Regions from separate parts of the Leclercia sp. AS011 genome, predicted to be linked through region 2. Evidence: predicted binding sites of a transcription regulator. Region 2 holds the regulator's gene; each other region holds the start of a gene.

Region 1 (3,280 bases), 690 kb from region 2:
CGCAAACTCTCCGAGAAGCATATCGGCATGATCGACCTGCCGCTGCTCTCCACGCCGTCGCTGCAGCGTCAGATGGTGGGCCACCGCTCCGCCAACCTGACCCTGGAACAGCTTGAAGCGCTGAGCCCGGAGCAGAAAGCGAAAACCGTGCTGGTGGTGCAGGATCCCTTTACCAGCTATTACGATGCGCAGGTGGTGGCGGACTTTATTCGGCTGGTGGAGCGGCTCGGCTATCAGCCGGTGCTGCTGCCGTTCTCTCCGAACGGTAAAGCCCAGCACATTAAAGGTTTCCTCAATCGGTTCGCCAAAACGGCGCAAAAGACCTCTGACTTCCTCAACCGTGTGGCGCAGCTGGGCATGCCAATGGTCGGCGTCGATCCGGCCCTGGTGCTCTGCTATCGCGATGAGTACAAGCAGACTCTCGGCGACAAGCGCGGCGACTTCCACGTCATGCTGGTGCACGAATGGCTTCCGGCGATTGTCGACGAGCAAACACCGCAGGAGACCAGCGGTGAATCCTGGTATCTGTTCGGCCACTGTACCGAAGTGACCGCCCTGCCGGGCGCGCCTTCTCAGTGGGCCACGATCTTTGCCCGCTTTGGGGCGAAGCTCGAGAGCGTCAGCGTCGGCTGCTGCGGCATGGCCGGGACCTACGGCCATGAGGTGGTGAACCACAAGAATTCGCTGGGGATCTATGAGCTCTCCTGGCACCAGGCGATGCAGCGTCTGCCGCGCAATCGCTGTCTGGCGACCGGCTACTCCTGCCGCAGCCAGGTCAAACGCGTCGAGGGCAGCGGCGTGCGCCATCCGCTGCAGGCTTTGCTGGAGATTATGGGATGATCTGGAAACGTGCCGTTACCCTGCAGGCGTTAAACGCCATGAGCGACGGGAACATGGTGGGGTTGCTGGACATCCAGTTTACCCGCATCGGCGAGGATGAACTGGAAGCCACCATGCCGGTGGACAGCCGCACCCATCAGCCGTTTGGCCTGCTGCACGGTGGGGCATCGGTAGTGCTGGCTGAAACCCTCGGCTCGGTGGCGGGCTATCTCTGCACCGAAGGGGAACAGAAGGTGGTAGGGCTGGAGGTCAATGCCAACCACATCCGTTCCGTGCGCAGCGGTCGGGTGCGCGGCGTCTGTCGCGCCCTGCATACCGGCGGGCGACATCAGGTGTGGCAGATTGATATCTTCGATGACCAGCAGCGTCTGTGCTGCTCATCGCGGCTGACCACTGCGGTGGTGTAAAAAGTAAGGCCGCGGAAGCGGCCTTTTGTTTATCTTCAATAATCGTCTCTGAGATCCTGCATCGCAGACAAAATAACCAGAGCAGTAATGACCACGGCAAGGACGGCGGTAATTAACAGTGCAGTAAGCATCTCCCCTCCTGTTGCTGGCCTTAATACAACAAGGATAGCGCACCCGCAGTCGGTCAAGCGCCCTCGCCGGGGCTGTTTCAGAATACGCTTACAGGTAAGAGCAGCCGTCTCGGTCCATTCCCTATCCCAAAAATAGGCATTTTCTATACATATTTTGCATTTATCCCCGATTGCCGCGAATCAATAACAAATCATCTTTCAGATCATAAAGTTAACCAAATGTGAACATCCCTGTTAACCCCCGTAGCAGGGTCTATGCTTAATGAAAGTAGCCAAAAAGGGCGGTTAAGCCGAATGCCCCTGCAACTGAGGGGTTGAAGTGATAATCATTATCACTAACATGGTGTTATGCCCTGGGGGCGCACTAGAAGAGGTGGATTTATGCAACAGCATTCAGAAACATTTGATCCGACAGAATTTGCGTGGCGTGGATTGTCACTAACACCGGCCGCCGCGGCGCACATCCGCGAGCTGGTGAGTAAACAGGCGGGCATGCTGGGCGTGCGGTTAGGCGTTAAGACCACCGGCTGCGCCGGATTTGGTTACGTACTGGATACCGTCAGCGAACCGGCGAAAGACGATCTGCTTTTCGAGCAGGACGGTGCCCGGCTCTATGTCCCTTTGCAGGCGATGCCGTTTATTGACGGTACAGAAGTGGATTACGTGCGCGAAGGCTTAAACCAGTTATTCAAATTCAATAACCCGAAAGCCCAGAACGAATGCGGCTGCGGCGAAAGTTTTGGGGTATAGGCGGTATTATGTCTCGACATACTGAAGCAACTGACGACGTCAACACCTGGTCCGGCGGCCATATTAATTACAAAGAGGGCTTCTTCACCCAATTGCAGACCGATGAGCTCGCAAAAGGGATCAACGAAGAGGTCATCCGCGCCATTTCTGCCAAGCGTAACGAGCCAGACTGGATGCTGGAGTTCCGCCTGAACGCGTTTAACGCCTGGCTGGAGATGGAAGAGCCGCACTGGCTGAAAGCGCATTACGACAAGCTGAACTATCAGGATTACAGCTACTACTCTGCGCCCTCGTGCGGCAACTGCGACGACACCTGCGCCTCCGAGCCGGGCGCGGTGCAGCAGACCGGCGCTAACGCCTTTTTAAGCAAAGAGGTGGAAGAGGCCTTCGAGCAGCTCGGTGTGCCGGTGCGCGAAGGGCGTGAGGTGGCGGTGGACGCCATCTTCGACTCCGTCTCGGTCGCCACCACCTACCGGGAGAAGCTGGGCGAGCAGGGGATCATCTTCTGCTCCTTTGGCGAAGCCATTCACGATCACCCCGAGCTGGTGAAGAAGTACCTCGGCACCGTAGTGCCGGGCAACGACAACTTCTTTGCGGCCCTGAACGCGGCGGTGGCCTCCGACGGCACCTTCATCTATGTGCCGAAAGGCGTGCGCTGCCCGATGGAGCTGTCGACCTATTTCCGCATCAACGCCGAGAAAACCGGCCAGTTTGAACGCACCATTCTGGTGGCCGATGAGGGTAGCTACGTCAGCTATATCGAGGGCTGTTCCGCCCCGGTACGCGACAGCTATCAGCTGCACGCCGCGGTGGTGGAGGTGATCATCCATAAAGACGCCGAGGTGAAATACTCCACGGTACAGAACTGGTTCCCTGGGGATAACAACACCGGCGGCATCCTGAACTTCGTCACCAAGCGCGCCCTGTGCGAAGGCGAAAACAGCAAGATGTCCTGGACCCAGTCGGAAACCGGCTCCGCCATCACCTGGAAGTACCCGAGCTGCATTCTGCGCGGGGATAACTCCATCGGCGAGTTCTACTCGGTGGCGCTGACCAGCGGGCATCAGCAGGCCGATACCGGCACCAAGATGATCCACATCGGTAAAAACACTAAATCGACCATCATCTCGAAAGGGATCTCGGCGGGCAAAA
Region 2 (3,280 bases):
TGGCGCGCTTATCGCCCGGGCATTAGCAGGGTGTCTTGTTTCCCCCGAAGTCTCAGAATCATGGCCAAAGAACACACGGACCGCACGACAATAGATCTGTTCGCGAATGAGCGTCGCCCGGGACGACCGAAAACCAATCCGCTATCGCGTGATGAACAGCTGCGCATCAATAAGCGCAATCAGCTTAAACGCGATAAAAGTCGTGGGCTTAAACGCGTCGAGCTGAAACTGAACGCTGACGCCGTCGATGCGCTGAACGAGCTGGCGAATGCCCGTGAGATCAGCCGCAGTGAGCTTATCGAAGAGATGCTGATCGCGCAGCTCGGGAAATGGCACGGCAAAGCTTAAGTCAGAAAACTCCCCTTCTTGTTGCTTTCATGTAGCACAGAGTGCAGTCCTGCGTGATAGCAGTTTCCGCAGGCTTCTCTGTTCTGCTATGATTGCCCTTATCCGTGGCTAAATTGCGCCACCATACCATTAAGTATCAAGAGGTTATTTTACTCATGGCAATCATCGGCATTTTTTTCGGCAGCGACACGGGTAACACCGAGAACATCGCAAAAAACATTCAAAAACAGTTAGGTAAAGACGTTGCCGATGTGCATGACATTGCGAAAAGCAGCAAAGAAGATATCGAAGGTTACGATATTCTGCTGCTGGGCATCCCGACCTGGTATTACGGTGAAGCGCAGTGTGACTGGGACGACTTCTTCCCGTCTCTGGAAGAGATCGACTTCAACGGCAAACTGGTGGCCCTGTTCGGCTGTGGCGATCAGGAAGACTACGCAGAGTACTTCTGCGATGCCCTCGGCACCATTCGCGACATCATTGAGCCACGCGGCGCGGTGATCGTGGGTCACTGGCCAACCGCCGGTTACCACTTCGAAGCCTCCAAAGGTCTGGCCGATGATAACCACTTCGTGGGCCTCGCCATCGACGAAGATCGCCAGCCGGAACTGACCGCCGAGCGTGTCGACAAATGGGTGAAACAGGTTCGCGAAGAGCTGCACCTCGACGACATCCTCAATGCCTGATGATGTCGCGGCGCAACGCTAAAGTTGCGCCGCATTGATAGGTAATACCAATCAAAATAATTGCTACAAATTTTTAACTTTTGCTGCCATACCTGTACAATGATCCAGGAGTAAACGGGGAACCTTGTAACAACTTTGTTGGCGGTACCACGTTTTTATAAGCATACTTTACTTGAGACTTGCAGTTTTCATTACGCCATGGCACTTCTATAATGAGACGCATTATCCCAGGTGCATTTTCTGTCACTTCTTCCTTAGAAGTGAATCGTTTAGCAACAGGACAGATTCCGCATGACTGACAACAACACCGCATTAAAGAAGGCCGGACTGAAAGTCACGCTTCCACGGTTAAAAATCCTGGAAGTGCTTCAGGGTCCGGATAACCATCATGTCAGTGCGGAAGACTTATACAAGCGTCTGATCGACATGGGCGAAGAGATTGGTCTGGCTACCGTTTACCGTGTACTGAACCAGTTCGACGATGCAGGCATCGTTACGCGTCATAATTTCGAAGGCGGTAAATCCGTATTTGAACTGACGCAGCAGCATCATCACGATCACCTGATTTGCCTCGACTGCGGCAAAGTGATCGAATTCAGCGATGATTCCATCGAATTACGTCAGCGCGAAATTGCCGCACGTCATGGCATTCGTCTGACCAACCACAGTCTGTACCTGTATGGCCACTGTGCCGAAGGCGACTGCCGCGAAGATGACCACGCGCACGACACGAAATAATCTCCGCTAAGACTCTGAGCCAACCTGACGGTTGGCTTTTTTTTTGCCTGTCATTATGTCAAAAAGCCCGGTGGCGCTGCGCTTACACGGGCCTACCAGGGTGAAATCTCCCGTAGGCCCGGTAAGCAAAGCGCCACCGGGCGTTAAAGACAGCGGATTACTTGCTGTTATTACTGCGAATCTCCTGCCAGATTTTATCGCAGTTTTTGGTCACGTCCTGATTGTTACCCGTTTTACGCGCCTGGATACAGGCCTGGTAATCCGCCACCCGGACGGTTTCCTGGGTCGCAAACTGTTGGTGCGCCTTCTCCTGACGCAGCACGTCCAGCACGCTCTGGCAGGCTTCGAGTTTCTCAGGCGATCCTTCAGCGGTATTGATGCAGGCGCTGTAGGCCTCTTTCAGACGGGTGTCTTCTTTCTGGGTTTGCGGTTGTGCGCAGGCGGCCAGTCCTGATGCCAGCACCGCGACCAGTACGATTCTTTTCAGCATAACGGTTCCAGTCAGGCGGGGATCGCCCCCGCCCGGGTTGTCATCAGAAGATGGTGAACGGGGCGATAACCATAAACTTCACGTCACGCTCGTCCTGGAAGATGTTGCCGTAGCCGCCGCCGTAGCTTGGGATATCGGAGTGGTTGTCATACTGCGTGAAGTGCAGTTTGAACATAGTCCCTTTCGCGCGACCGTCCTGCAGGGTGTAGCTCGCATCCAGGCTGTAGGCAGACTCTTTGATCTTGTTCGAGGCGATATCTTCACGCTGACCGGCGCTGTTGATTAACCAGTCTGCCGGTTTCGCGTCCCAGGCGTAGACATAGGATGCGCCGACGCTCCAGCCCGCCAGGTTCCAGTTGCTCAGGTCATACATCGCCCCGAAGAAGACCGCTTTTTCGCCGTTGGCGTTAAAGTCGGAGCGGTTATCCCACCACACGTCCAGACGCCCGTTGGAAGAGGCATAGGTTGGCGTCATACGCTGCAGGAAGTAACCCTGCTGACCTTCCGCCTTCACGTAGGTCCCTTCCAGACGCAAATCGACCTGACCGACTTTGTAGCCCAGCGTCAGCGCCTGCAGCCATGCCGTACCGTCGTAGATATCGTTCACGGTGCCGCTGTCGGCTTTATCACGCGTACCGTAGAACTGATAGGTCGTTGAGAGCGGGCCACCCACGATATCAAGCTTGTAGCTGGCTTTGGCAAAGTACTGATCGATGAAACCTTCAGCCTGACCAAAGGCGGCTTCGAGAATCAGGTTATTTTTGAAATCGTACTTCGCGCCGAAGGAGTGGAGATAGTCGACGCGGGTTTTTCTGTCATTCTGATAGAACTTGTCCATCTCAAGGTGCCACGGCGCTTTATATTCGTTAGTCCACATGTAAGAGAAACTCAACGCGCCGCTATCACCGTAGTCAAAGTTGGCCCCGGCTTCGGCACCCTGATAGGTACCTGGCATAAAGCTCCAGTGCGGCGCTAACAGGGTTTGCCCGGTTGGTTGCAGCCAGCCGCCGCGCGCCCA
Region 3 (3,280 bases), 2.1 Mb from region 2:
ATCACCGAAGAGAAGCTGGTCAAGGTGCGCAGGCTCAATGCACTGGCTGAACGCCGGAACCAGAAATTGTCGCAGATGGCGCTGGCCTGGGTACTACATCACGAGGCCATCACTTCGGTGCTGATTGGCGCCAGCAAAACAACGCAAATCGAAGATGCCGTAGGCATGCTGGCGAATCGTCACTTCACGCCTGACGAGCTGAACGAAATAGAATCAATCCTGACCCGCGCAGATTAAAAGCACTTTTAGCAAAAAGTGCTACGCCTTCTGAATTAGGAGTTAAAGCGATTATCCGGGGCTTTACCGCCCCTTAAAATTGCATTAACAAGCCGGTTACGGCTCCGATCGTGAAGGAGAATAATAATGTTCAGGTCCCTGATTCTGGCAGCAGTATTAATGGCTTCAGCCCCGCTGGTCGCTAATGCTGGCGAAATCACCCTGTTGCCATCCGTAAAATTACAAATTGGCGATCGCGATAATTACGGTAACTACTGGGACGGTGGCGGCTGGCGTGACCGCGGCTACTGGCATCGTAATTATGAATGGCGTGATAAACGCTGGCACAAACATGACAACGGCTACCATCGTGGCTGGGATAAACGTAACGCCTATGAGCGCGGCTACCGCGAAGGCTGGCGCGATCGTGATGACCATCGCGGCCGTAAAGGTCACGGTCATGGCGGACACGGTCATCGTCACTAATATGAAAAAGGCGCCTCGCGGCGCCTTTTTTTATAACCCCAGTGCCGTGCCGATAAGCAGCCACAGATTCAGCGCCACCACCAGCACCACTATCGCCCACCCTGCCCGTTTGACCATCACGCTGTTGACCAGATCGCCCATCAGCTTCTTGTCGCTGGTAAACACCAGCAGCGGCACCAGCGCCAGCGCAATACCAAAACTCAGCAGCACCTGACTCATCACCAGAATACGGGTCGGATCCAGCCCCATCAGGATCACAATAAATGACGGCAGCATGGTGACGGCACGACGCACCCACAGCGGAATATGGAAGCGCACAAAGCCCTGCATCACCACCTGCCCGGCCAGGGTACCAACCACTGTCGACGACAGACCCGCCGCCACCAGGCTCAGGCCAAAAATGGTCGCCGCCGCATGGCTGAGTAAAGGTTCCAGGGTCAGATAAGCCTGATCCAGATCGGCAATGCCGGTATGGCCGTTGAAGTGGAAGGCCGCCGCGGCGGTGGCCATCATCGCCAGATTGACAAACCCGGCGATGGTCATGGCAATCGCCACGTCCCATTTCGTTGCGGAGTAGCGTTCATGCCGCGACCCCTCGTGCAGGTTCTGGGTCAGGGAGGAGTGCAGATAGATCACGTGCGGCATAATGGTCGCCCCCAGCACCCCGGCCGCCAGGAAGACCGCTTCGGTGGTAGGCAGGCTCGGGATCGCCATCCCTTTGCCTAACTGTACGAAGTCTGGCTGGGAGAAGATCAGCTCAACAATATAGGCCGCCGCCACAAACAGCAGCAGACCGCCAATCACTTTCTCCAGCGGCTTCTGCCCGCGTCGTTGCAGCATCAGGATCAGGAAGGTGGCGATACCCGTCAACACCGCCCCCTGCAGCAGCGATACGCCCAGGATCAGCTTAAAGCCGATCGCGGCACCGATAAATTCCGCGAGATCGGTCGCCATGGCGATAATCTCGGCCTGCACCCAGTAAAACCAGACCAGCGGACGCGGATAATGGTCGCGGATCTGTTCCGCGAGGTTTTTGCCGGTAGCGATACCCAGTTTTGCCGACAGCACCTGGATCATCATCGCCATCAGATTGGCCCACACCACCACCCACAGCAGTTTATAGCCGAAGCTGGCCCCGGCCTGAATGTTGGTCGCAAAGTTACCGGGATCGATGTAGCCAATGGCGGCAATAAACGCAGGTCCCATTAATGCAAACCGCATTTTGCGTGCTGCTCTGCCACTGCTACTCTCATCAACGCGACTGTTGCTCATTTTTGCCTCAGTAATATAGCCTTTGCTATGTTTAATGCTATCAAAATGCGAATGATTATCAAGTTCATTTAAAGGGATTATCGTGATTACAGTGATAGCGAAGAACAATCAGCAGGCTGGATGTTGTACAGGCAGGCGGGCAAAAAGCACACACCTTTGTGAAGCGTAGCACACAAACTTAACTTTTCACGCATTTACATAACATAACAAAAATGTATGTTGTGTCACTATTTTTGAGTCTCGTCACAGGACGTGACTATAGTGTGTCTTTGATCTCGTTTTCTTTACGCTTGTTTCATAGAATGTGCAGCGAAATTAAACCTGCCTCATATTTGGAGCAAATATGGACCGCGTCCTACATTTTGTCCTGGCACTTGTTGTCGTTGCCGTGCTTGCGTTGCTGGTCAGCAGCGATCGCAAAAAAATCCGTATTCGTTATGTTATTCAGTTGCTCGTCATTGAAGTGCTGCTTGCCTGGTTCTTCCTGAACTCAGACGTGGGTCTGGGCTTTGTGAAGGGCTTCTCTGAGATGTTCGAAAAACTGCTCGGATTTGCTAATGAAGGGACCAACTTCGTGTTCGGTAAAATGAACGATGAAGGTCTGGCATTCTTCTTCCTGAAAGTTCTGTGCCCTATCGTCTTTATTTCTGCTCTGATCGGTATTCTGCAACACATTCGCATTCTGCCGATTGTGATCCGCGCTATCGGTACCGTGCTGTCCAAAGTGAATGGCATGGGCAAACTGGAATCTTTCAACGCCGTAAGCTCCCTGATCCTCGGTCAGTCTGAGAACTTTATCGCCTATAAAGATATCCTCGGCAAAATGTCCCGCAACCGCATGTACACCATGGCGGCCACCGCAATGTCTACCGTTTCCATGTCTATCGTGGGCGCGTATATGACCATGCTGGAGCCAAAATACGTGGTTGCTGCGCTGGTTCTGAACATGTTCAGCACCTTTATCGTTCTGTCGCTGATCAACCCGTACCGCGTGGATGAAAGTGAAGAGAACCTGCAGATGGCTAATCTGCACGAAGGTCAGAGCTTCTTCGAGATGCTGGGTGAATACATTCTGGCAGGTTTCAAAGTAGCGGTTATCGTTGCGGCCATGCTGATCGGCTTTATCGCCCTGATCTCTGCACTGAACGCCCTGTTTGCTGCCGTACTGGGTATCTCCTTCCAGGGTATTCTGGGTTACATCTTCTACCCGGTCGCCTGGGTGATGGGTGTGCCGGCAAGCGAAGCGCTGCAGGTGGGCAGTATTATGGCAACCAAACTGGTTTCTAACGAATTCGTCGCCATGATG

What was found. The regulator Fur, encoded in region 2, represses iron uptake genes when iron is present. The targets are predictions, from matches to a motif close to ATAATAATGAGAACNACTATCAA.
Region 1: a site for Fur is predicted at 1,698-1,720, ahead of sufA (Fe-S cluster assembly scaffold SufA). Genes of this name have one in related genera too.
Region 3: a site for Fur is predicted at 2,014-2,036, ahead of WFO70_RS00805 (Nramp family divalent metal transporter). Genes of this name have one in related genera too.

The regions. Positions count from the first base shown of each region.
Region 1 is NZ_JBBCMA010000001.1:1,545,808-1,549,087, reverse strand. Features, by position in the region: gene ydiJ (D-2-hydroxyglutarate dehydrogenase YdiJ) at 1-840, shown strand, start outside; gene menI (1,4-dihydroxy-2-naphthoyl-CoA hydrolase) at 837-1,247, shown strand; gene sufA (Fe-S cluster assembly scaffold SufA) at 1,760-2,128, shown strand; gene sufB (Fe-S cluster assembly protein SufB) at 2,137-3,280, shown strand, end outside.
Region 2 is NZ_JBBCMA010000001.1:2,231,908-2,235,187, forward strand. Features, by position in the region: gene ybfE (LexA regulated protein) at 61-348, shown strand; gene fldA (flavodoxin FldA) at 504-1,034, shown strand; gene fur (ferric iron uptake transcriptional regulator) at 1,326-1,772, shown strand; gene chiQ (ChiQ/YbfN family lipoprotein) at 1,930-2,259, opposite strand; gene chiP (chitoporin ChiP) at 2,306-3,280, opposite strand, start outside.
Region 3 is NZ_JBBCMA010000001.1:171,379-174,658, reverse strand. Features, by position in the region: gene WFO70_RS00815 (aldo/keto reductase) at 1-237, shown strand, start outside; gene ypeC (DUF2502 domain-containing protein YpeC) at 364-702, shown strand; gene WFO70_RS00805 (Nramp family divalent metal transporter) at 733-1,974, opposite strand; gene WFO70_RS00800 (NupC/NupG family nucleoside CNT transporter) at 2,318-3,280, shown strand, end outside.